Regions from separate parts of the Alteromonas sp. 4NH20-0104 genome, predicted to be linked through region 3. Evidence: predicted binding sites of a transcription regulator. Region 3 holds the regulator's gene; each other region holds the start of a gene.

Region 1 (8,002 bases), on a different contig from region 3:
GGATTTCAACGCTTGAAAAAAATATCAGTCAGAGCTTATTCGTTTATTGCCGTGCTCATCGTTGTTGCTATTGCCATGATTGCCGATCACCGTATTACGGCATCCTATAATCAGGCTGTATTAGAAGATGTGCAAATAAACCTGAGTGAAATTGAAGCGTTGTTAAAAAATGAATATGCCTCATATCGCGATGACATTTTATTTTTGTACTCCACACCGCCAATTAGCGGCTTAACCCGGGCCCTCAGTAATAACGGAATTGACACGCAGGACAATACCACCACTGCCCAATGGCTGAGTCGCCTGACTTATATATTTCGCAGTTTTGTGGAGAATAACAGCGCCTACTCTCAATTAAGGCTGCTGGATGCACAAGGCAACGAAACCATTCGTGTGGACCGCAAAAACGGCAAAATAGTTGCCGTTGAAGAGCACCAATTACAAGCCAAAAGCGATCGATATTACTTCAATCAAACCAGAGCGCTGGTTAACGATCAACTGTATGTATCGCACATTGACCTCAACCGTGAAAATGGCCGGCTCACTTTCCCTCATCAGCCTACGGTGCGACTGGCACTGAAGATTGAGTCGGAGGGCCAGTTCATCGGCATGCTGGTTGCCAATATTGCGGTATCTCATGTGCTCACTGAACTGGATGTTCTGGTAGGGCAGCATTTATCGATAGTGCTCACTGACGACAAATATTATTTTATTAAACATCCCAACCAAGCCCTACGATTTAGTCGTGATCTGGCCCCTGAACGCACCTTTACCAGTGAATATCAAGCCGTTGATTCAGACATTAAAGGATTACATCGATACGTCAACCGCGATACGGGTGACGCTGAATTGGGCTCAGCAGTCGATATTTTTGTCGCGCCTGGTGAAGCCGGGGTATTGCATGCTTATGTCATGGTTGATGATGACTATTATCATGATCAGCTTATTGGCCGACGTATTGAGTCTCTGGCGGGATTAGCCGCCGTGCTGATCCTGGCGGTGCTAGCGCTGGAGTATCTGGGGAATAACAACAAACGATTGGCAAAACTCCTGGTGGTCGCAGAAGAAGCCAAAGCGGCGGTAGACGTTGCAGAAGATGCCGTCATTACCGTGGCAAGTGACTGGCGGGTAAATACCTATAACCGTGCATTTGAGCGTATGTTTTTACTTCAGGAGAGTGACATAAGCGGTCATAAAATGACTGACATACTGACCCGGCTGGGTGGCCGTGAGATTGCCGCGTCGTTTGAAGCGCACCTTGGCACAGGGCTCAACGGTGCTGAATGGTACCGGCCGACCGGCACGACAAGCGGCAAGTGGTATTACTGTAAAGTGAATACTCTTGATAATCCCCAGGCTGGGGCCGCTTACGCCATTGTTATCCGTGATATAACCGTGGAAAAAGAAAGTCTGCTAACCGTCGCTGAAACAAACCGTCAGTTAGAAGAGCAGGTGGAGGAGCGCACCCAGGAACTCAAAAAGACCCGTGACGAAGCGTTGCAGCTCAGCCAGCTAAAAACAAACTTTATCTCCACAATCAGCCACGAAATGCGAACGCCGCTGAACGGCATTGTAGGCGCCACCACTTTGCTGAAAAGCGAATCGCTGAATGCGAAACAGTCTAAATTGCTGTCTATGGCTGAAAACAGTGTGGACACCCTGAAGCGACTGATTAACGATATTCTCGATCTGTCTAAAATTGAAGCTGGAAAACTGGAACTGGACTTTCGGAATTTTAACCCTGAAGCCATGATTGAGGGGATCACCAGTACCATGTCGGTAGTGGCTAATCAAAAAGGTATTGGCTTTTACATTGATACCAGCGAACTGAACTTCAGTTTAGTTCACAGTGACCCACACCGACTCTCACAGGTCATCAATAACGTGTTGAATAATGCGATTAAGTTTACCAGCGAAGGCTATGTATTAGTACGATGCCTGAGTGAGGTAGAACGCGATGATGCCTGCCTGGTGGTTGAAGTGACCGACACCGGTAAAGGTATATCGCCCAGGCAGCAGGAAAAACTGTTTACGGCGTTCAGCCAGGCCGATGAAACTATCGCTGCCAGCTATGGCGGAACCGGATTAGGCCTGTCCATTTGCCGGGAAATACTGGCTTTGCTGCAAGGTTCGATAACAGTGAGTTCCCGGGAAGGTGAAGGGTCTACTTTTACCATCAGGCTGCCCCTTAAATTATGGCAGGTCAGGGAGCCCCAGGCGCAGCCCAGACTGGCAGGCTGTGTTGCCGGAATGCTGGTTGATAATAAAACGCTGGGAACCGTGCTGCGACGATTATTGGTTAGTAACGGCGCCTTACCTGAGGCGCTTGAGGCGCCGGTATCCCTTGTTGAAGTGCAAGCCTGTGCTTGTGTCTTCATTGATCCATCGAATCCTGACTATGCCACGTTTACGGCAAACTGGCTGCGCTGGGTGGCAGACAAAGAGCGCCTGCCATTATTGTTCGTGATAGCGAGTGGGGCGGCATCTGTCGATGAAGCATTACCTCAGGCAACGGTGCTGACAGAGCCGCTCTACCGTTCCGTTTTCCTGTCTAACGTGATCGAAAGCAGAGAAAAAAGAACGCCGTCAACGGTGTTATCCGCTGATAACCGGCGTAGCTCGGATATCGCTGATAACCCATCACAGGAGCGTATTGATTTTAGTCGCAACACTTTCCTGATTGTTGATGACAATGAAATTAACCGTCAGGTGGCTGAGTTTATCCTCGAACCCTACGGACCCAAAGTACTCACTGCCGTTAACGGGCAAGTGGCTATCGAACAACTGCTCAGCAACCCTGACACAGACCTGGTTTTAATGGACTGTAACATGCCTGAGCTCAACGGTTACGATGCGACCAGAGCAATTCGACAAGGCGCTGCCGGTGATGTACACCGCAATATTCCTGTTATTGCAATGACCGCCAATGCGCTGAAGGGCGAAAGTGAAAAATGTTATGACGCCGGTATGAATGAATACCTTACCAAGCCAATTGAGGCGGGTGAATTTATTCAGAAAGTCAAACGTTGTATGGAGCACTCTGATACAGGTAAGCAGCCAAACCAGGACCCAAAACGGCCTGAACAAACGCTCTGGCAATGTGAAGAAACGCTGGTAAGACTGGCTGATAATAAAGCCCTGTTAAAAAAACTACTGGCCATGTACCTCAATGAGAGTCAGGTAAAACTGGCGGCGATAGAACAGGCTATAGCCGCGGACGACAGGGAAAAAGTGCGGTTTACGGCGCACGCCCTGAAGGGCAACTCCGCAGAAATTGGCGCAGCCAGCCTGCAGGATAAACTGGCAGCGTTGGAGTCTTTGGCCCAGACGGCATCGAAGAGGGAGATAGAAGGCCTTTTTGACGAGATATCCGATCAAATGCCGCATCTGATATCATTACTGGAGCAATTCATTAAAGAAGGCCAGTAATAGTGTGTCAATTAACCGTCGAAGTGTCAAAAAAATGACTACTAAAGTTGTATAGCACTTTGTTAAAGGAGTGTATATAACTTAACAATAATGTGGTTTGTGAGGTACCGCGGTGAAACACATTGACCAATGCACGGTTCTGGTTGTCGATGACGATGAAATTACCCGATTAATGTTAATCGCGGTATTAAGTGACATCTGTCATTGTGAAGCAGCAGGAAACGCTCAGGAAGCGTTTAATTTTTTGGCAGTTCATCCGGTTGACCTTATCGTGCTGGATATTCAGATGCCGGAGATGTCTGGCCTGGAATTTTGTGAAAAAGTGCGTGCTAACAACAACTTTGTCAAAATTCCTATCCTGTTTATTACCGCTTCTGTGGAGCGCAATATCCAGGAGGCATGCTGGATTGCCGGAGGCAATGACTTTGTTAAGAAACCCGTCATCAGTAATACGCTCAAGCAGCGAGCAGAGAACCTTCTGAAAAGTAAAATTGTAGCCGATTCAATGTTTCATACGGGCTACGACGACCCGCTAACCGGTATGAAAACAGAACACTATTTATTAAAAGAAGTTGGCGATCATTTGCATTACTGCCAGATGAATAACCGGCCTTTTTCGATGCTGCTAATTAAAATTGCCGGTATCAATGATATCAATATCCATCAGGGCTTCCATCAGGGCAATCTGGCGATTCAGGCTGTTGCCCGGGTCATTGAAGGTCAGCTAAGTATTCCTTTGACTAAATGCTGCCGTATCAGTGGTGCAACGTTTGCGATCAGTTTACCCAATGTCAGCGAAAAGCAAGGCCTTGGATTTGCCGACCAGCTCAATAATGCAATGGGCACTTATCTCTACAGCAGTGGCACTAAATTACCGTTGAATATCCGGTTTAAATCGTCGATTGCCAGCTGTGATGGTAGTTCCGGTGACAATTTGGATCAGCTTATGGAGCAATGCCATGCTGCTCTGTTGGCGAACCCTGCCGGCAACTATCTAAAACCTGGCCGGCCGAATTAAATTACCCGGGAATAGCGCCGCTGATGAACCTGTTTAGCCAGATAAGCGTCAAAAGACATACTGATAATGCGGATCAACAGTCTGGCTTTTGGCGCTACTTTGATATGCTGTGCGGTTATCGACACCAAGCCATCATCGATAAAGGGGTCCAGAGCGCTAATAGCGTCGGCAAAATAGGCATTGAAGTCGATATCCCATTCGGACTCAATATCGCGAATAGCCAGGTTCAGGTTGCACATCAGTTCCATAATAACCTGACGGCGTAACATATCGTCGCGGTTCAGTAATACGCCTTTCGTGGTTAAGTTAGCCGGTTCATCGAGTGCAGCGTAGTAATCATTTAGCGTCTTAGGGTTTTGCCCATACATGTTATAAACGGCCGATATGGATGAGACACCTAATCCCAGCAGATCCAGATCGCCACGGGTGGTATAGCCCTGAAAATTGCGGTGCAGTGTACCGCTACGCTGGGCAATGGCCAGTTCATCGTCTGCCTTGGCAAAGTGATCCATGCCAATCAGCTCGTAGCCTACTTCACTTAGCGTGGACATGGCTTGTTTCATTAATGCCAGTTTAAGCTCTGCTGAAGGCAACCATTGCTCTTTTATTTTACGCTGTGCGGCGAATCGCTCGGGTAAATGTGCATAGCTAAACAGTGAGACCCGCTCGGGATCCATCGCTTTTACCGCTGCCAGGGTCGTTTTGAAGGTTTCTTCGGTTTGATGCGGTAAACCATAAATCAAATCCAGATTAACCGATGCAAAGCCCACCTCTCGGGCATGTTCCACTAAACCGGCAATATGCGAGGTACTCTGGATCCGGTTGATCGCCTGTTGCACATTAAAGTCGGTGTCCTGCACGCCAATACTGATGCGACGATAGCCAATGGCGGCCAGTTCGCTGATGTAATCGGTATCCACCGTGCGGGGATCTATTTCGATACTACATTCAGCCTCTTCACTAAACGTAAAAGCGTCTCTTAACAGCGCCATTAAGCGTCGGTGCTGGTCTGGCGATAAAAAGCTGGGTGAACCTCCGCCCAGATGCAACTGACTCACGTTGTAGTGGCCAAATGCCGCTGCTCGAAGGGTGATTTCCTTGCTGAGATAATCCAGGTAGCGGTCGGCTTTTTCAGCATGACGGGTAACCACTTTATTGCAGCCACAGTAATAACACAGTGAATGGCAGAACGGGATATGCACATAGAGTGATAAATTCTGCGCCGGACTGGTTTGTGCCGCCGTTAGCAGGGTGGCATCACTCACATCGCTATTAAATTCCAGAGCAGTAGGGTACGAGGTATACCTCGGGCCATTGATGTTGTATTTGTTAAGTAGCGCCGGGTCAAAAAAATCGATAGTTTGCATAGCCTGAATTCATCTGTTTATCGTTATGGGAACCGGATAGTTCCTGATAAGCCGTAGCATACAGACTCTGAGCAAAGACGATTTGATCTCGTTCAATAAAAAGCGGCGAAGAAGGGATTAGTTACCCGGTGAAAGGGAACACCGGGTAACCAACGGCTGTCTTTAAAACTGGGTTCTCAGGGTAATGCCCCAGGTGCGTGGCATGCCAGGGTAAGCCATAATCTTGCCCGCCTGAACCGGCACGTCAAAGCCATTTTTCGCTACATACTCGGTATCAAACAGGTTTTTACTCCACAGAATTAGCTGACTGTCCCAGTCAGGCATTTCCCACATCCAGCTGGCATTTACCAGTTCAAAGCTGTCGAGGTGTTTATAGGGATCGTTGGTGTCATCCATGAAGAGATCACCGGTGTACAGATAATCCACGCGCACCGTGGTGGGGAAGCTAAAGACGTCAATATAATGCTCAAGACCCAGCGTATAACGGGTTTCTGGTTCAAAGCCGACCCTGTCACCGGCCCGTGAACAATAGGGATCTTCAGGGTTTTGCCGGCCCGGATCGTCAATGCCGGTGTGCCAGGTATAGGCAACCCAACAGGTGCCATTGTCAAACTCGTCAAAGGTGGCCAGTGTGCGAGCGAAATTTAATGAGATCTGGGTAGAGGCAACCGGTAACCAGACCAAATCGAATTCAACGCCTTTGGTACCGATACTGCCAGCATTTTGCAGATTAAAGCCCGTCCCGGTAAAGGTGGATGCCTGAAAGTCGTCGATATCCGTTTTATGCAGGGCCAGATTAAAGCGTAAATCGTATGCAGGGAATTCCTGCTTCACACCCAACTCCCAGGCCCGGGAAGTTTCCGCTTTGAAAACCGGGTCGAAGCCAGGCGCTATGCGATCGGTATTGATGCCGCCAGACTTAAAGCCATTCGCCCAGGACAAATATATCAGGCGTTCATCATTGGGCTGGTAACTAATTTTAACCGTGCCGGAAACATTATCATCGGATAAGGATTCCTGCATGGACGGCCGCGGCAGAATGGAAGCCGTATTAAGAAAGTAAAAACCCCAGCCCGGAGTCTGAAACGGTGCGATGGCTGCCAGTGAGTCCGCAGTGGGTATCTGCATAGTGGCCAGCGCCGTGGCGATATCCGTTAAAGCCGGTACCGCGGTAAAGGGGTTAGGAATATCCTGTGGTTGAGTAGGTAAACCATTTATACCTGGCCCAATTTCGCTGAATTCCCCGTTTAGCGTTTTATCTTCGGTGGTCCAGCGGATCCCGGTAGTCAGGGTCCACTGTGGCAGAAACGTCCAGTCTGACTGGGCAAACACTGCATAACTGTCCTGGGTCTGATCGGCACTGTGCGGGAAATCGGTGCCTCCCGGCGTGGCGGGCGCTACCGGCGCTATCAGGCCTCCGCTTAATGTACTGAGCGTATTAATCCCTTCTATAAGAGGTTGGAGTTCGGCAGCGCTGGTGGCAAAAAAGGCTGGAAAATCACCGCCAATCATATTATTGAAATCGAGATCAAGGCGCTGATGGAAATAAAAGACACCGGCAATGGCAGACAATGATGGCGAGGTATAGTGAACCCTGAGCTCCTGAGTCACCGCGCGCTGGGCCGAGTCATTGGTGGTGGATAATAGCTCGCCATCGGAGAAATCAGAGTCGATATAGTCAAAGCTATCAAATTTTCTCAGTGAACTGACAGACACCAGCGACAAGGTGTCGCTGATTTGCCAGTCGATCTCTGCCGACAATCCCCGGTCTTGCATGGCGGAACGCGGCGAGGTGCTGAGCGCCGTGGTGAAGTTGAAATACTGCGCCTGGTTAAAAACACGGCCGCCAATTAATGGCGACGCAATAAGGCTATCGGTACCATACTTACCCGCTATCTCGTTTGCCTGAACGTTACCCTGCCAGGTGAGCGCCGCACAACAGCGCTCGTCGAGCTCGGCATAGTCTGCGATTACCCTCACAGATACGGCATCCGTGGGGGTATATAAGGCTTGCAAACGAAAACCTGAGCGGTCGCGGTTGTTAAGCTCTTTGCCGGGGTGAGTCTGATCGGTTACCCAACCATCACGGCGTGCGGTAAAGCCGCTCGCCCGCATAGCCAGTTCGTCGTCAATCAGGGTGACCGACTTACCGCCGCTTATATTCAGCGTATTGTAATTGCCGGCAGTG
Region 2 (8,002 bases), on a different contig from region 3:
AGCGCAGGCCTGTTGCCAGCAGGCAAAATACCATTAAACGCCACACGCCAAAGCGAGAAATTAACCGCTGAGCCACTAAAAAGATACCAACCTCAACCGTTACCCCCAGGGCTATTAACAAACCGGTTTGCATGCCGGAATATCCCAAATCCCGCATGTACAAGGCAAAAAAGCCGTAGTACGCCCCAAAACTCAATTGTAATAAGGCATTAGACAGCAAAAACAGCAACGCCACTTTATCCCGCAGAAAAGGCATGATCCGCACTGCTACAGCCGCTTTGGGTTTAAGGTTTTGCGGCTGAGTAAGCGTGAGGCTGCTAATAAAAAGCCCGATTAACACCAGCATCGAAGCATAAATTGGCGCATCTGTAGAGAAGAAATCCAATGCTTTACCAACTAATACCGTCAGTACGATAAAGCCAATACTACCCCACAGACGAATGCGGCCGTATCGTTTGGAGTCTCCTTCAATAGTTTGCAGCGTGAGTACTTCGAGTTGCGGTAGCACTGCGGTCCAGAACATCATCATCAGGCCCATAACCAGGGTCAGATACCAGAATGAATACGCCCAGAACACGCCAATAAAACTCAGCACGGTTAAACCACTGCCGAGGCGCAGAATAAACAGTATTTTACCGCTACGATCGGCTACACCCGCCCACAATGAAGGACCGATAATGCGCGCCAGGGTGATAACCGCAAACAACTCACCAATTTCGACTGAGGAAAAGCCGCGCCCATCAAGAAAGACGCCGAGATAAGGGGTGATTACCCCTAACTGACCAAAATACAGTGCGTAGGTAAGGCTGAGCGCTACGATAGCAAAGCGGCTTGAGGACGCCGCCATTACCGGGAAATCAGGTTCAGCATCTTACTTGGCTGAACCCGGAATAACAGGTGTTGTACAATGCACGGCTGCATTCTGAGCACGATGACGTAAACAGTGATCCATTAACACCAGAGCCAGCATGGCTTCGGCAATGGGCACGGCACGAATGCCAACGCAGGGATCGTGACGACCCTTGGTAACAATTTCAATGGCGTTGCCATCGGTATCGATGGTGTCTCCCGGCACCGAAATACTGGAAGTAGGCTTGAGCGCCATGTGCACTACCAGATCCTGGCCGGTTGAAATACCGCCCAATACACCACCTGAGTGATTAGAAGTAAAACCATCAGGGGTTAAGCTGTCACGGTGTTCGCTGCCTTTCTGATTTACCACATCAAAGCCGTCACCCACTTCAACGCCCTTCACGGCGTTAATGCCCATCATGGCACCGGCGATATCGGCATCAAGACGGTCGAAGACCGGTTCACCTAACCCTACGGGCATGTTGGTGGCGACCACGGACACTTTTGCACCAATTGAATCCCCGGACTTTTTCAGATCACGCATATATTCATCCAGCGCATCTAACTTTGAGGCATCCGGGCAGAAAAACGGATTGTCGTTAATAATACTGTAGTCAACGGTGTCGATTGCTACCGGCCCTAATTGTGAAATAAAGCCGTGGATTTTAATACCATGAACCTGCTCGAGGTACTTTTTGGCAATACCGCCGGCTGCTACACGAATTGCGGTTTCACGAGCAGAAGATCGGCCACCACCGCGATAATCGCGCAGACCGTATTTTTGCTGGTAAGTATAATCGGCATGGCCGGGACGAAACCGATTAGCAATATTGGAATAATCCTGGCTGCGCTGATCTTTATTTTTAATCAACAAGCCAATACTGGTGCCGGTAGTTTTGCCTTCAAACACGCCAGATAAGATTTGCACTTCGTCGTCTTCGCGTCGTGCAGTGGTATAGCGTGATGTACCCGGTTTACGACGGTCTAAATCTACCTGTAAGTCTTCTTCGGTCAGTGCCAGTCCCGGAGGACAACCGTCTACCACACCGCCCAGAGCAATGCCGTGACTCTCACCAAAGGTTGATACCGTAAATATTTTACCGAAAGTATTACCCGCCATCTTTCTATTTATCCTGTTGGTTGTAACTGTCTAATGCTGCTTTGGTTACAGCGAAAATACCATGGCCGCCTTGTGCCAGTTCTACCCATTCAATGTCGAGCCCCGGAAACCTTGCTTCCATATGAACCAGACTGTTCCCCACTTCAACAAACATTACGCCCTGCTCGGTCAGATACCGCCCTGCATGGGCAATCATAGTTTCCACTAAATCGAGACCATCTTCACCGGCAGCCAGGGCCAGCTCAGGTTCGTGCTGAAACTCAACCGGTAAGTCAGCCATATCCTCAGCATCTACATAAGGCGGATTAGACACGATCAAATCGTATTGTTGTCCTTCCAGCTGACTAAACAAGTCGGAGTATAAGGGAAAAACCCGCTCACTCAGGCCGTGTTCTTCAATATTCAGTTCCGCAACGGCTAATGCGTCGGCGCTGATATCCACCGCATCCACTTGTGCTTCATCAAAGGCATAGGCCAATGCGATAGCAATACAGCCCCCGCCGGTACACATGTCCAGAATTCTGAGCGGACTGTTTTGCAGGTGTGATTCAAATTTACCCTGGATCAGTTCCGCAAAGGGTGAACGAGGAATAAGTACCCGCTCATCCACATAAAACGGTAAATCGCAGAACCAGGCTTCGTGAGTGATATAAGGCAATGGTAAACGGGTTTGAACCCGTTGCAATACCAGCTCCGCCACCTTGCTACGCTCGCTTTTGGTTAACCGTGCGGCGAATAATCCGTCGCCGGTTTGGGCAGTGAGTGTATGCGGTAAATGCAGGGCATAAAATACCAGACTCACCGCTTCATCCCAGGCATTGTCAGTACCGTGACCGTAAAACAGTTCTGCGTCATTAAACCGGCTGACGGTCCAGCGCACCATGTCTAAAATGGAGTGCAGATCAGCAATGGCTTCGTCGAGGTAAAACTTATCGGTCATACGGGCTACAATGTCCTGAAATCATAAAGCTGGTATGATACATAATGTTGTCCGATTCGGACACGCTTAATTTAGCTCAAAATCACCCAGCAAGACTAATAGGAAACCCGTCTGTGAAATTTAAGTCGCAATTTCCCCGCATCACCAGGCAGCAGGAAACTAACGACAGTGATGATATGGCGTTGTTCAGACGGGAGATAAAAGGCGTCGCGCCTTTAAAACAGGATACTTATGTGCCGGAGACCGCCCGTCCGGAAATTAAAATCCGAGGACGCCAGAAAACCACCAGGCAGGCACAGGCCAGTTTTGAGTTTTCCGATGCTTTTGAAGGATTTATCCAGCCACAAGGGGCACTTCGCTATTGCCGCCAGGACGTGCCGGCATACGAGCTAAAACAACTACGCCGGGGCGATTACAGCCCGGACTATATCCTCGATCTGCACGGCCTGACAAAGGCTCAGGCGAAACACGAACTAGCTGCCCTGCTGCATACTGCGTGGCAGGAACACATCGATTGTGTTTGTATAGTGCATGGGGTGGGATCAGGTGTACTGAAGCAGGCCCTGCCCCACTATCTTATCCAACACCCCAGAGTCATGGCATTTCACCAGGCTCCACTGGAATACGGTGGCCAGGGCGCCCTGCTGGTGCTACTGGAAGTGGAATCACCGTTTAGCAAAAAACGCTAAAGGCCATTTTGTTTATTCCATCAGCCCCGCGGCTTATTTATGATCATCACCACTATTGTGTATGAACATATAAGTGTAATAAGCCATCATTACACAGACGATAAAAATACCAAGTAATGAACCCCAGACAACCGGATCTTTTAATAACATTGACCACATAATAATCACCTTTCTATTTGCTGTTTCTATGGTGATAGTGTGCGCCGGTAGAGCGGAAAAAACGCTGATCCAAATCAATAGGAAATGGCCCGCTTTTGGCAAAGCATGACCTGGATCAAAAGAATGCGGCAAAGCTTATATACAGTAATTTAAAAACTATAGTTGATAATAATTATCATTTAGATTAGATTATAAATGCCTGTTGGGTTTCCGGAAATTTTACGGTCTTGGACGGAATCCCACTTCTTACAGGCGGGCTTAATGCCCGCCTGTTTTTTAGAGTAAAATCAGCCAGTCGCTCCCTCACCACCCGCTAATCAAACAATTTCCAGAACCAACTTTTTTGCAGATCTTCTTCGCAGGTTTTCAGTTGCGTGGCATACCGTAACGAACGTGCTTTTACACGTTGTGAGACTTTAACCAGCCAGGATTTTTTCAGGTAGGTTTTGCGCCGGTAACCGCCCCAGCCTTCGTGGTAATTAAGGTATTGTGCATAGGCGTCCCATTTCGATACGCCATTGATCTTATGGGTTTTGCTGATAAACCAGCCCATGAAATCCATGGCGTCTTCAAAGTCATCCCGATCGGCGCCGGAATTGCCGGTTTCACGAATATAATCACTCCAGGTGGGTGTTTTTGCCTGAGAATAACCATAGGCAGAGCTCACCCTGCCCCAGGGAATCAAACCAAACAGAATGTAATCTCTGGGCGGCAGCGCGTCGTGGCGAAACGAACTTTCCTGATACATCATGGCCATGGGGACATGAATAGGCACCCCCCATTTATCCTGCATGTCCGCCGCGGCATCATACCAGTCTTCTTTCTCGTAAAAGATTTCACACAGATTACTGGTATCTTTTGGCGGCGTAGTGGCACAGCCACTGATCACGATCGGCAATAAAATCACCCAGCCGGAAAAAAAGATGCAAATTTGTTTGAACTTTTTGTACATACGCTGTCCAAATTACTGTTCCGAATGTGTGTTTCCCTGGAACAAATTCTTATGCCTGACCCTTGTCAGGCATTTTTTTTGGCCGGCTCCCGGGCAAAGTAATCGGTAATAAACTCACTGAAAGAATCAGTATCAGCCGCTTCAATCTCCTGCTGGGCTGCAACAGAGCGCTGAGCTTCGGCGACAAAGTCTTCGGCCGATTTAAAATGATAATTAAAGTCACCGATTTGTTGACGGTACGTTTCCGCCAGCTCACGCCCTACTACGGCATTGTCACCCTCTGCCAGTAATTTGTTAAGCCAGCGCCCTGAGAACGTTAACTCAGGATCTTCAACTTTTTGCCATTCCCGTTTAACCGCCTCACTGTAACGATGGTCAGCGTAATTTTCATCCATAATAGCGGCGACTTCAGCATACCGTGAGAACAACGCTTCTGCCCAGTCGCGCATGGCAACCTCCTGCTCGTTTTGCAACAAAGTCAGGCCCGGCTTACGCCCTTCCACAACGACACGATTAAGGTTCACTTCTGTTTCCTTATATCGCTCTGCATCAAACTTGGGGCTTTCGGTAAGCAGACACGCCATTAAAAATACGTCTAAAAAGTGCATTTGCTCTTTGTCGATACCAACCGGACTGAATGGATTGACATCCAGCGCTCTCACTTCGATGTAGCTGACACCGCGAAGGGCCAGTGCGTCGGTTGGTTTTTCACCTGACGCGGTAGGCTGTTTTGGCCGTATTGGCGAATAAAACTCGTTTTCAATCTGCAGCACATTTTTACTGAGCTGCTGATAATTACCGCCTTCACCGGCCGCAAAACCGCTGTAATTTTTGGAAGGCGTATACATGGCTTCCCGCAATAAACGCACATAAGTATCGATAGAGTTATAACAAATGCGCAGCGACGACTGCTCATTACTGGTATAGCCTAATCCACTCATACGTAATGACGTCGCATAGGGCAGATACAAGGTGCCGCGGCCGAGCTTTTTAAAATCCAGCCCGTGTTCACGACCGGCCACAAAGGAGCTGCATAAGGCTGGCGACGCCCCAAACAAATACGGGATCAACCAACAACTGCGACGATAATTCCTAATCAGACTGAAATACTGTTCCGACACCCAATCCTGGGTTGCTTCAACGCCTTTCTGTGTGGCCAGATGTTGCCAGAATGCATCGGGGACGGAAAAGTTGAAATGAACACCTGAGATCACCTGCATCATGCTGCCGTAACGGTTGCGTAACCCCATACGATAGGCTTTCTTCATTTTACCCACATTGGACTCGCCAAAATAAGCAATTGGAATGTCCTGAGCATTCTCAATAAAACACGGCATACTGAGCGGCCATAAGCGCTCCTCACCAATGTTATCGATAGTAAATTTATGCACGTCTTCTAACTGCGCCTGCGTAGTATTGACGTCGGATTCAGGGGGAGTAATAAACTCGAGCAATGATTCAGAGTAATCCGTGGTAATACTCTCGTGCGTCAAAGCCGCTCCCAGAGCCTTCGGATGCGGTGTCAGGGCCAGCATCCCGGTTGGATTTATCCGCAAACATTCGCGTTCAACCCCACGTTTAATATCGCTGAGTGCACAAAACGCAGAGGCTGATTTAAGGGCGTCAAAATCATAAGAAAGATCGTGAGTCAGTGGGCGCAATGTCGATTCCATAATGTCGGTTGCGACTTACATTGGTTGCAAGACGGTTAGCTATGGGCCGTATAATATCAAATATTTATATCGACCCAAGCATAATTCACAGCACAATGTCGTTAATTGATAGCGCCTGGTCTGTGAAACCGCTAATTACCGGAGCTAAGGGGTGGTCGTCGGACTGACTTCTTTGATCGGTATACCCAGACTTTCAAGCTGCGGCAAAATCACATTTTTATCACCCACAACAATAATTTGCAGTGATTCAGGATGTAACGCTTTAGCCGCCACCGCATCAATTTCTGCTTTGCCGATATTCAGCAATATAGCTTTTTGTGCTTTTTTATAATTTACCGGCAGGTCGTACGCCAGTAAGCGCCGTAAAAACGAGGCCTTATCCAGCGGTGTTTCATACTCCAGCGCCTCGCTTAACGTAAAGGCATTTTGCATATAACTGAGCTCAGCATCGGTGATCCCCCGCTGCTGGTAATGATTAATTTCAGCCAGCAGCTCCATAATACCCGCCGCCGTGTACTCCTGTTTGAGATCGGCACCGGCTTCAAACCAACCCAGGGTTTTACCGCCATTAAACGCTGAGAACGCTCCATAGGTATACCCTTTGTCCTCACGCAGATTGAGATTGATACGGCTGTTAAAATCATCGCCAAGAGGAAAGTTCATCAGTTGCGCGTAAAAGTAGTCGCCAGTAGCATCATAGGGCATTGCACGTCTGACCATTCTGACCAGGCTTTGCGCCGCGCCAGGCACGTCAACCAGCAAAATTTGTTGACCGTCATATTCCGGAAAGTCGCCGTAATCGGCAATTTGATAATCCTTGCCCTGCCAGGTATTAATAAAATCAAAATAGGTGGTGATTTGGCCGGGCGTCATATCCCCTACCACCACAATAGTGCCTTTAGCTGGCACATAGTACTGCTCATAAAACCCTTTAATATCGTCCAGGGTAATGCGTGATACCGTTTCTGCCGTGCCACCAGGCGGCAAGCCTACGCGGTTCTGCTCACCCCACAACACCGCGGTTTTCACCTGTTCCATAATGGCGCCGGGTTCTTTGGTCTGAGCATTAATATTATCCAGTAACTGTTGCTTGATACGCGCAAAGTCTTCAGCTTTAAACGCCGGGCTAAACAACTTCTCTTTAAGCAAGGCAAGCGTATCGGTTAAATGTTCAGTTAGACTGGAAATAAACACCTGGGTGTAACGACCGTTACTGGCAAAACTGATAGATGAGCCCATTTTAGCCAGCGCATTAGACATTTCTTCATTGGTAAAATGCAGCGTTGACTCATTCATCATCAGGGCGGTAAATGTCGATAAACCGGCTTTGTCTGCCGGATCCAATAACATACCGCCATCCAGGTCCAGAGTGATGGTTACAGTTGGCGTTTCATCGTTAGTGACTCCAAGCACCTGAATGCCATTACGTAACTTTAATTGCCAGAAGCTTGGTATAGTCACCACCGGTGGTTCACCAGCCGCCGGCATCTGACTACGATCAAAATCTGACTCTGGCAACTGACTGGTCAACGTTGGCGATATTGTATTCACCTTAGCAACCTGACGCTCAGGTTGCTCTGCGGTAGCAGGCTTTACTGCCAGTTCAGGTTGCCCGTG
Region 3 (8,002 bases):
GGCTTTTGGGGCTGGAAGAGTTCTAACCAGAATGTGCAATCTTTAGAAGAGTCAGCACAGGCGAGAATTGACGCGAAAGAAGGCGGTTACCTGGTTCAGTACGACCGTGAACTCGACTTTGCCGCAGAAAAATTTGACCCTATCTTCGAAGCGTACGCCAAAGTACCTGTTGAAGAGCTGGTTAAAAATGAAGAAGCCGTTAAAGTAGGTCAGCGTCTGTTTATGCAAAACTGTTCACAGTGTCACGGTTCAGATGCCCGCGGTAACATGGGCTTCCCTAACCTGACTGATGACGACTGGTTGTACGGCGGCTCTGGTGCCAAGATCAAAGAAACCCTGACCAACGGTCGTAATGCAGCAATGCCTGCGTGGATCGATGCCATGGGTGAACAAGGTATCAAAGAAACCGTTGCCTACGTACTTAGCCTGAGCGGTCGTGAAATGGAAGAAAACCACGATGCACTGGCAGAAGCCGGTAAAGCCCGCTTTATGGCCTGTGCCGCGTGTCACGGTATGGACGGTAAAGGTAACCAAATGCTTGGTGCTCCTAACCTGACAGACAATACCTGGTTATACGGTGGCTCTGAGCGTGCTATCACCGAAACACTGACCTACGGTCGTAACGGTGTAATGCCTTCGTTCAAGAAAACACTGGGTGACAACAAGATCCACGTAGTTGCTACTTACGTGTACAGCTTGTCAAACTAAGGTTTTAAAATATAATGCAAAAGCCTCGTTTTTTACGGGGCTTTTTTATTCTCAATAACAGTAATGCTAATTCGCATAAAGCCCGTTTTAGGGGTTATCCGAATTCGTATTAAACCGGTTCCATAAAGTTCATCAGGAATGCAGTAATGGAAAAAACAGATACCAAACCCTGGTACAAATATTTTTGGCCGTGGTTTCTCATTGCCGTCCCTCTGTCCTCGTTTATCATGGCTTACTTTTTAGTAACCTTTGCCGCGAATACCGAGGACTCGCTGGTGGTAGATGATTACTATAAAGAAGGTAAAGCCATTAACGCCAGTATGGCGAAAGAGGAAGAAGCCCGTCGCCTGCGGATCATTACGGACTTATCAGTTAATGAAGGGCAGATTGCGCTGGAATTTCACAGCGGTATACCCAGTACCGGTAACGCCCTTAAATTAAACTTTTATCACGTCACCTTGCAGGAGAAAGACTTTTCGCTGCTGTTAACCCGCGACGCTAAAGGTATCTATCGTGGCTTTACAGAACAAGACACTACAGGTAAATGGCGGGTATCCCTGACCCCTGTGGACGAAAGCTGGAAAGTACAGCAGGAAATGACGTTACCCCGCGACAATAAGATACGTTTCATTCCCTAATGAATGTAACGGCCATCGAATGCTATCACTGCGGTCTGCCAGCTGAGCCAGACAGTCCTTATCATGCCAACATACTGGGCAAAGACCGCATTATGTGTTGCCCTGGTTGTGAGGCAGTGGCACAAGCCATTGTTGAAAATGGCCTTGAGGATTACTATCAGTTTCGTACCGAACCTGCAGCGCAGGGAGATACCGAGTTTCAGGCTACGCTGGGCAAACTGGCGATGTATGACGACCCTTCCCTGCAGGAAGACTTCGTTATTGATGAAGGTGGTCACAAGCAAATTCAGCTTACGGTAGAAGGGATCACTTGTGCTGCCTGCGGCTGGCTGATTGAAAAACAACTGGCCAAAGTAACCGGAATTAGTCAGGTTTCGGTAAACGTGTCTGAGCGCCGGGCTGCAGTAACCTGGGCAGATGACGTTATTCATTTAAGTGGCATATTAAAAGCGCTGAAAAAGATTGGCTATGCCGCCCTGCCTTTTCAACCGGATCAGCACGAAGCCTCCTATCAGAACGAACAGAAGCAGTTTCTTAAAAAACTCGGCCTGGCCGGGCTAATGACCATGCAGGTGATGATGTTGATGACCGGCCTGTATTTTGATTTGTTTGGCGCTATCGAAGCCGAAACCCGTCAGTACTTTTACTGGGTTGCGCTGGTGTTAACTACGCCGGTGGTATTTTATTCAGGAAGCACTTTCTATTTAGGCGCCATTAAAGCGTTCAGCGCCCGCACGGTGAATATGGATGTCCCGGTGACTATTGCGGTGTTTGGCACCTATATCGCCGGTATAAAATCGACTTTGCTGGAAACCGGTGATGTGTATTTTGAATCCATCTGCATGTTTATCTTTTTGCTGCTGTTAAGCCGCTACCTCGAACACCGCTCCCGTCACCGGGCAACGCAGATTTCAGCGAATATGATGCAGTACATCCCGGTTACCGCACATCGGTTAACCGACCAGGGTAACATTGAGCCCTGCCTGGCTAAACACCTCACCGTTGGGGATAAAGTGATAGTCAAAGCCGGCGAAACCATCCCCGTTGACGGGCGCATCCTCGACGGCGCTTCAGCCATTGATGAGTCGATGCTGACAGGTGAATTTGAGCCGGTGTTGAAAGCCAGCGGCTCCGCAGTTTTTGGTGGTACGGTCAATCAACAAAACACCCTCACCGTCGAAGTGCATCAGCAACTGAAATACGCGCTGGTAAACCAGATTATACGCTTGCAATCTACCGCGATGGCTAATAAACCTAAGGCGGCGCAAATGGCCGATTCCTTTTCGCGCTATTTTGTATTTGCAGTGCTGGCGATCAGTGCCCTTACCTTTGCTTATTGGTCTGTGCAGGGTAACGACGAAGCATTCTGGATTGCCATTGCGGTGCTGGTTGCTACCTGCCCTTGTGCGCTGGGGCTTGCCACGCCGTCGGCACTGACCTGTGCAATGGCCAGGCTCAATAAACAAGGTATCCTGCTCAAACGCGCCGATGCCCTCGAACAGCTCACCGGTATAGATACTATTGCCCTGGACAAAACCGGTACACTTACCGAAGGCAAATTCGGCATCGCCGACCGCTGGTTTGTTAGCCCGGAGCAAGCAGAGCAACTGTACCGGATAACTGCGAGTCTGGAATCCCGCTCGGAACACCCTATCAGCAAAGCGTTTATCAGTAACGAGCAGTTAAAGGTAAGTGATTTTGAGGTAACCGCCGGTGGCGGGATTCGCGGTACTATCAACGAACAACATTACCTGCTGGGCTCAGCAAGCTTTACCCAGACCGACCCCGCCTCGGTGCCAATTGCCGCTAATGTTTATCTGGTATCTGATGGTCGGTGTCTGGCAGCCTATGAAGTGACTGACAGCCTTAAAACCGATACGGGTGAAACCCTGGCCGGTTTAAATGCCTATCAACTCGTACTGTTAAGTGGTGATACCCAGCAAAACGTTGAAAGCCTGGCAGCTAAACTGCCGCTCGCCGTCGCCACCGGCGGCCTGACGCCAGAACAAAAATATCAGGCCGTGCAAGCGTTACAGGCACTAGGCCACAAAGTGATGATGTTGGGTGACGGTATCAACGATGCGCCGGTACTGGCCAGTGCTGATGTGTCGGTAGCTGTGGGTAACGCTACCGATATCGCCAGAAACGCCGCTGACGTAGTGTTACTGAGTGAGTCGCTGGCAACGGTGCCGGCATTACTGTCGATTGCCCAGAAAACCCGTCGCAAAATACGTCAGAACATTCTCTGGGCTCTCGGCTATAACCTGCTGATCCTGCCTTTTGCGGTATCCGGGCTATTGTTACCGTGGATGGCCGTGATCGGGATGTCATTAAGTAGTATCATAGTGGTTTCAAACTCGATCCGATTATTAAAGTAAGGCGGTAACGTGAGTATTATATATGTGCTGATCCCGTTGGCTATTATTCTGGTCGCGGTGGCCTTAGGTATCTTTTTCTGGGCCGTAAAATCCGATCAGTTTCAGGATCTTGAGCGTCAGGGCTACAGCATTTTGTTCGACGACGACTTACCCGAAGAAGAGCGTAAAAAAACCGCCAATCCCCAGGACAAGCCCCATAACGACAATGAGTGACTATGGTTTTATTTCTGCTTTTGTCGTGGGACTGGCCGGTTCACTGCATTGCGTTGGTATGTGCGGGGGCATTGCCGGGGCGTTACGTGCGGCAGTCCCCGGCGGAAAGCCGCCATTAGCCTATATATTGAGTTATAACCTCGGCCGGATTACCAGTTATGCCATTGCCGGGGCGATAACCGGTGTACTCGGTCAGGTTGCCCGTGCTTCGGTAAGCCATGGTCTGATGATATTTCAGTTGCTAAGCGCCCTTATGCTGATTGCCATGGGGTTATATTTAGCCCAGTGGTGGCGAGGCCTGGCTCGTCTGGAAAAGCTCGGCAGCGGCTTGTGGCAACGCATTCGTCCGTATTCCAAACGGTTTATTCCGTTTAAGTCCCCGGTGTCAGCTTTTCCTTATGGATTTATCTGGGGATGGCTCCCCTGCGGACTGGTGTATTCAACATTAACCTGGGCATTAGTCAGCGGTGATGGTTTATACGGAGCCGCCACTATGGCAGCCTTTGGGCTTGGCACTTTTCCCGCACTGATAGCGGTAAGCATTGGCGCTGGCTGGCTATTAAAGCTCCTACAACACCCAAAGACTAAGTCATTAGTCGCAATTTGCCTTATTATATATGCGATTTTCTTGATTTACCGCACCCTAAACGGTAATAATTGAGCGACGCCCACACGGAGACGTAATCTATGTCAAAAGGCTCAGAATTTTCTATTCATTGTCAGAGCTGTAGTTTCAGCCATTTGTGCCTGCCGGTTTCGTTAAATAAAACCGAACTCGATTCGCTGGATGATATTATCGAGCGCAAAAAGCCGCTGCATAAGCACGATAAACTGGTGAAAGCCGGTGATAAATTTAATTCGCTTTATGCAGTACGCGCTGGCTCATTTAAATCGTTCGTCAGTAGCAAGGACGGCGAAGAACAAATTATTGGTTTTCATTTTCCCGGTGACATTATCGGTTTCGATGCCCTGCGCGAAAACGCTCACCAAAGCTATACGCAAGCGCTGGAAACAGCCATGGTTTGCGAATTACCTTATGAAACGCTGGATAAAATGGCGGTACAGTTCCCTAAACTGCGTCATCAGATCATGAGTTTTATGAGTGCTGAAATTAAGCAGGATCACGACCTGATGATGTTGCTGAACAAACGCACTGCAGAAGAGCGACTGATCTATTTCCTGGCGCATCTGTCTAAACGGTTTGAAGACCGCGGATTTTCACCTCGTCAGTTTAACCTCAGTATGACCCGTAATGAGATTGGTAATTACCTGGGATTAACCGTTGAAACGATTTCCCGGCTGTTAACCCGTTTCCAGAAGGAAGGCATTATTAAGGTTGATGGCAAACTCATCACTATCATCGATTTCGAAGCGATGGACAATAAACTGCATAGTATGGATATACCTTCCACCACTGTCAGTTAATCGCTTCTCAGGCTGTTTTTCTCCGGTATTTATCTATAACTTGATCCCGAACAAGTCAGAAACTGGAGAAACAGCGACTCACGTCGTACACTCATAATGAGTACTTCGCACGGAGAGTCGTTATGATTGATTACACCAACATTCTGGCCGTTGTTGAACCTGAAAGGGAAAACCAACCCGCCATCTCCAGAGCCATTGAACTGGCTGAAAAAACCGGCGCGAAAATTACCGCCCTGATGACTATCTACGATTTCTCCTACGAGATGACCACGATGCTTTCTGGTGAGGAACGCGAGGCGATGCGTCAGGCAGTAGTCAATGAGAGAACCGCCTGGCTCAAAGAGCAACTGGCTGTCTATGGCCAGCCCATCGAAGCAACGGTTGAATGGAACAACCGCCCTTACGAGGCGATCATCAAATATGCCCTGGCCAGTCAGGCCGATATTGTGGTGAAAGCCACCCGCTCTCATGATGATTTGCGCTCGGTTATTTTTACTCCCACCGATTGGCATCTGGTGCGCAAGTGCCCTACTCCGGTTTTGCTGGTTAAAGAGCATGACTGGCCTCAGGATGGCAAGATTGTGGCAGCCGTTAATGTAGGGACGGAATACCGTGAGCATGCCCAGTTAAACGATCGGCTCACCACTATTGCACAGGATTACGCAAAGCTGCTCAGCGGCCATGTGCACCTGGCCAATTGTTATCCGGGCACACCACTTAATATTGCCATTGAAGTGCCGGAGTTCGATCCGGAGTCTTACAATGCCTCGGTGAAAAACCATCATCTGGAAGAGATGGAGAAGCACAGCAGCAAATACTGCATTCCATTGGACAACTGCCATGTTAAGGAAGGCCTGCCTGAAAAAGTGATCCCACAGGTGGCCAGCGAACTCGACGCCGAGCTGGTGATCATTGGCACCGTTGGTCGCGTTGGCATTTCTGCCGCGCTGATCGGAAATACTGCCGAGCATGTTATCGATGAACTCAATTGTGATGTACTGGCGGTTAAGCCCGAAGGCTTTGAAAGCCCGGTGAGCTAAAGCAAATTGGGCGTGGCAGTTTTACCGGCTGCCACGCTGAACTCTGACATTAATCAGGGATGCAGCCTCCTCTGGCTTCACGTATAATGGCGCCCATCGCAATATGGGTCTTTCTTTATCATGAGTTTAAACATCAACAACGCCGCACCGGCAACGCAAACCAAGCAAAAATACAGCTTTAATAAACTACAGAAGCGCTTGCGCCGTAATGTCGGTAAAGCCATCGACGACTTTGGCATGATTGAGGATGGCGATAAGGTTATGGTGTGCTTATCCGGTGGTAAAGACAGCTATACTATGCTGGACGTGCTGATGTATTTACAACGTATTGCGCCCATCAGCTTTGACATCGTGGCGGTCAATCTTGATCAGAAACAACCCGGTTTCCCTGAGCATATTCTCCCTGGGTATTTGCAAACGCTGGGCGTAGATTATCGGATTGTTGAGGAAGACACTTACTCAATAGTGAAAGACAAAATCCCGGAGGGCAAAACCACCTGCTCTCTTTGCTCACGGTTACGCCGCGGCATTTTGTACCGCACGGCTACAGAGCTGGGCGCCACCAAAATAGCTCTTGGCCATCACCGTGACGATATGCTCGAGACCCTGTTTCTAAACATGTTTCATGGTGGCAAGTTAAAATCCATGCCGCCGAAACTGGTCAGTGATGATGGCCGCCATGTGGTGATCCGCCCCCTGGCGTATTGCACTGAGCGGGATATTGAAAAATACGCTACAGCGGTTGAATTTCCGATTATTCCCTGTAACTTATGTGGTTCACAGGAAAATCTGCAGCGGCAGAACATCAAAATGATGTTACAGGACTGGAACAAGCGTTTCCCTGGCCGCATCGAGTCCATGTTCAGGGCTCTACAAAATGTGACGCCTTCTCATCTGGTTGATAAAAACCTTCATGACTTCAAAGCCATAAAAGCAACAGGCGAAGCGCAACCCGATGGTGACATTGCCTTTGATGCGCCCGAATTTGAATCAGCGAGTCGTTCTGACACTGCAGAATCCATTAATATCGTAAACTTGACGGAATAAGGTTGCTATGAAAATAGGCATCGCTCTGGGCTCAGGTGCAGCCCGCGGTTGGGCTCACATTGGTGTGATCCAGGCACTGGAAAAGCTGGGTGTTAAAATCGATGTGGTAGCGGGCTGTTCGATTGGGGCTTACGTAGGCGCCGCTTACGCCAGTGGCCGGCTCAATGAATTAAAAGATTGGGCATCCTCTCTTACCGAGTGGCAAACGCTGAGTTTAATGGGGATTGGGATCCGTCGCGGCGGTCTCGCCAGCGGTCAGAAAGTATTCGATAAACTCTCTGATGAATTTTGCGCAGCCACCTTTGAATCCATGGATAAACCCTTCGCCTGTGTTGCCACCGACTTGTATTCAGGTCGCGAAGTGGTTTTTAATAAAGGTGATGTGGGCAATTCTGTACAGGCATCCTGCGCAATCCCGGCACTATTTTCACCTATTGCTTACAACGATCGCTGGCTGGTAGACGGCGCCGTGGTCAATCCGGTGCCAGTAAACCTGTGCCGTCAACTGGGTGCAGACTTCGTTATTGCGGTAAACCTCAATGCTGATTTCAGG

The links. Region 3 encodes FNR, which switches genes on or off when oxygen is low (the NO sensors DNR and NnrR bind a similar motif). Its sites were predicted from a motif close to TTGATCTAGATCAA; they were not measured.
Region 1: the regulator FNR is predicted to act here: its motif matches at 5,897-5,910, upstream of hemN (oxygen-independent coproporphyrinogen III oxidase).
Region 2: the regulator FNR is predicted to act here: its motif matches at 3,866-3,879, upstream of AC27IB_RS15730 (DUF3149 domain-containing protein).

Annotation. Positions count from the first base shown of each region.
Region 1 is NZ_BAAJLP010000038.1:7,438-15,439, forward strand. It holds gene AC27IB_RS20890 (ATP-binding protein) at 13-3,429, shown strand; gene AC27IB_RS20895 (response regulator) at 3,542-4,447, shown strand; gene hemN (oxygen-independent coproporphyrinogen III oxidase) at 4,444-5,814, opposite strand; gene AC27IB_RS20905 (TonB-dependent receptor) at 5,977-8,002, opposite strand, start outside.
Region 2 is NZ_BAAJLP010000022.1:57,868-65,869, reverse strand. It holds gene AC27IB_RS15750 (MFS transporter) at 1-847, opposite strand, end outside; gene aroC (chorismate synthase) at 872-1,972, opposite strand; gene prmB (50S ribosomal protein L3 N(5)-glutamine methyltransferase) at 1,977-2,912, opposite strand; gene smrB (endonuclease SmrB) at 3,026-3,601, shown strand; gene AC27IB_RS15730 (DUF3149 domain-containing protein) at 3,635-3,751, opposite strand; gene AC27IB_RS15725 (transglycosylase SLT domain-containing protein) at 4,074-4,712, opposite strand; gene gshA (glutamate--cysteine ligase) at 4,778-6,385, opposite strand; gene AC27IB_RS15715 (M16 family metallopeptidase) at 6,530-8,002, opposite strand, start outside.
Region 3 is NZ_BAAJLP010000036.1:21,835-29,836, reverse strand. It holds gene ccoP (cytochrome-c oxidase, cbb3-type subunit III) at 1-708, shown strand, start outside; gene AC27IB_RS20445 (FixH family protein) at 855-1,346, shown strand; gene AC27IB_RS20440 (heavy metal translocating P-type ATPase) at 1,346-3,724, shown strand; gene ccoS (cbb3-type cytochrome oxidase assembly protein CcoS) at 3,734-3,937, shown strand; gene AC27IB_RS20430 (sulfite exporter TauE/SafE family protein) at 3,930-4,598, shown strand; gene fnr (fumarate/nitrate reduction transcriptional regulator Fnr) at 4,625-5,362, shown strand; gene uspE (universal stress protein UspE) at 5,485-6,402, shown strand; gene ttcA (tRNA 2-thiocytidine(32) synthetase TtcA) at 6,523-7,449, shown strand; gene rssA (patatin-like phospholipase RssA) at 7,457-8,002, shown strand, end outside.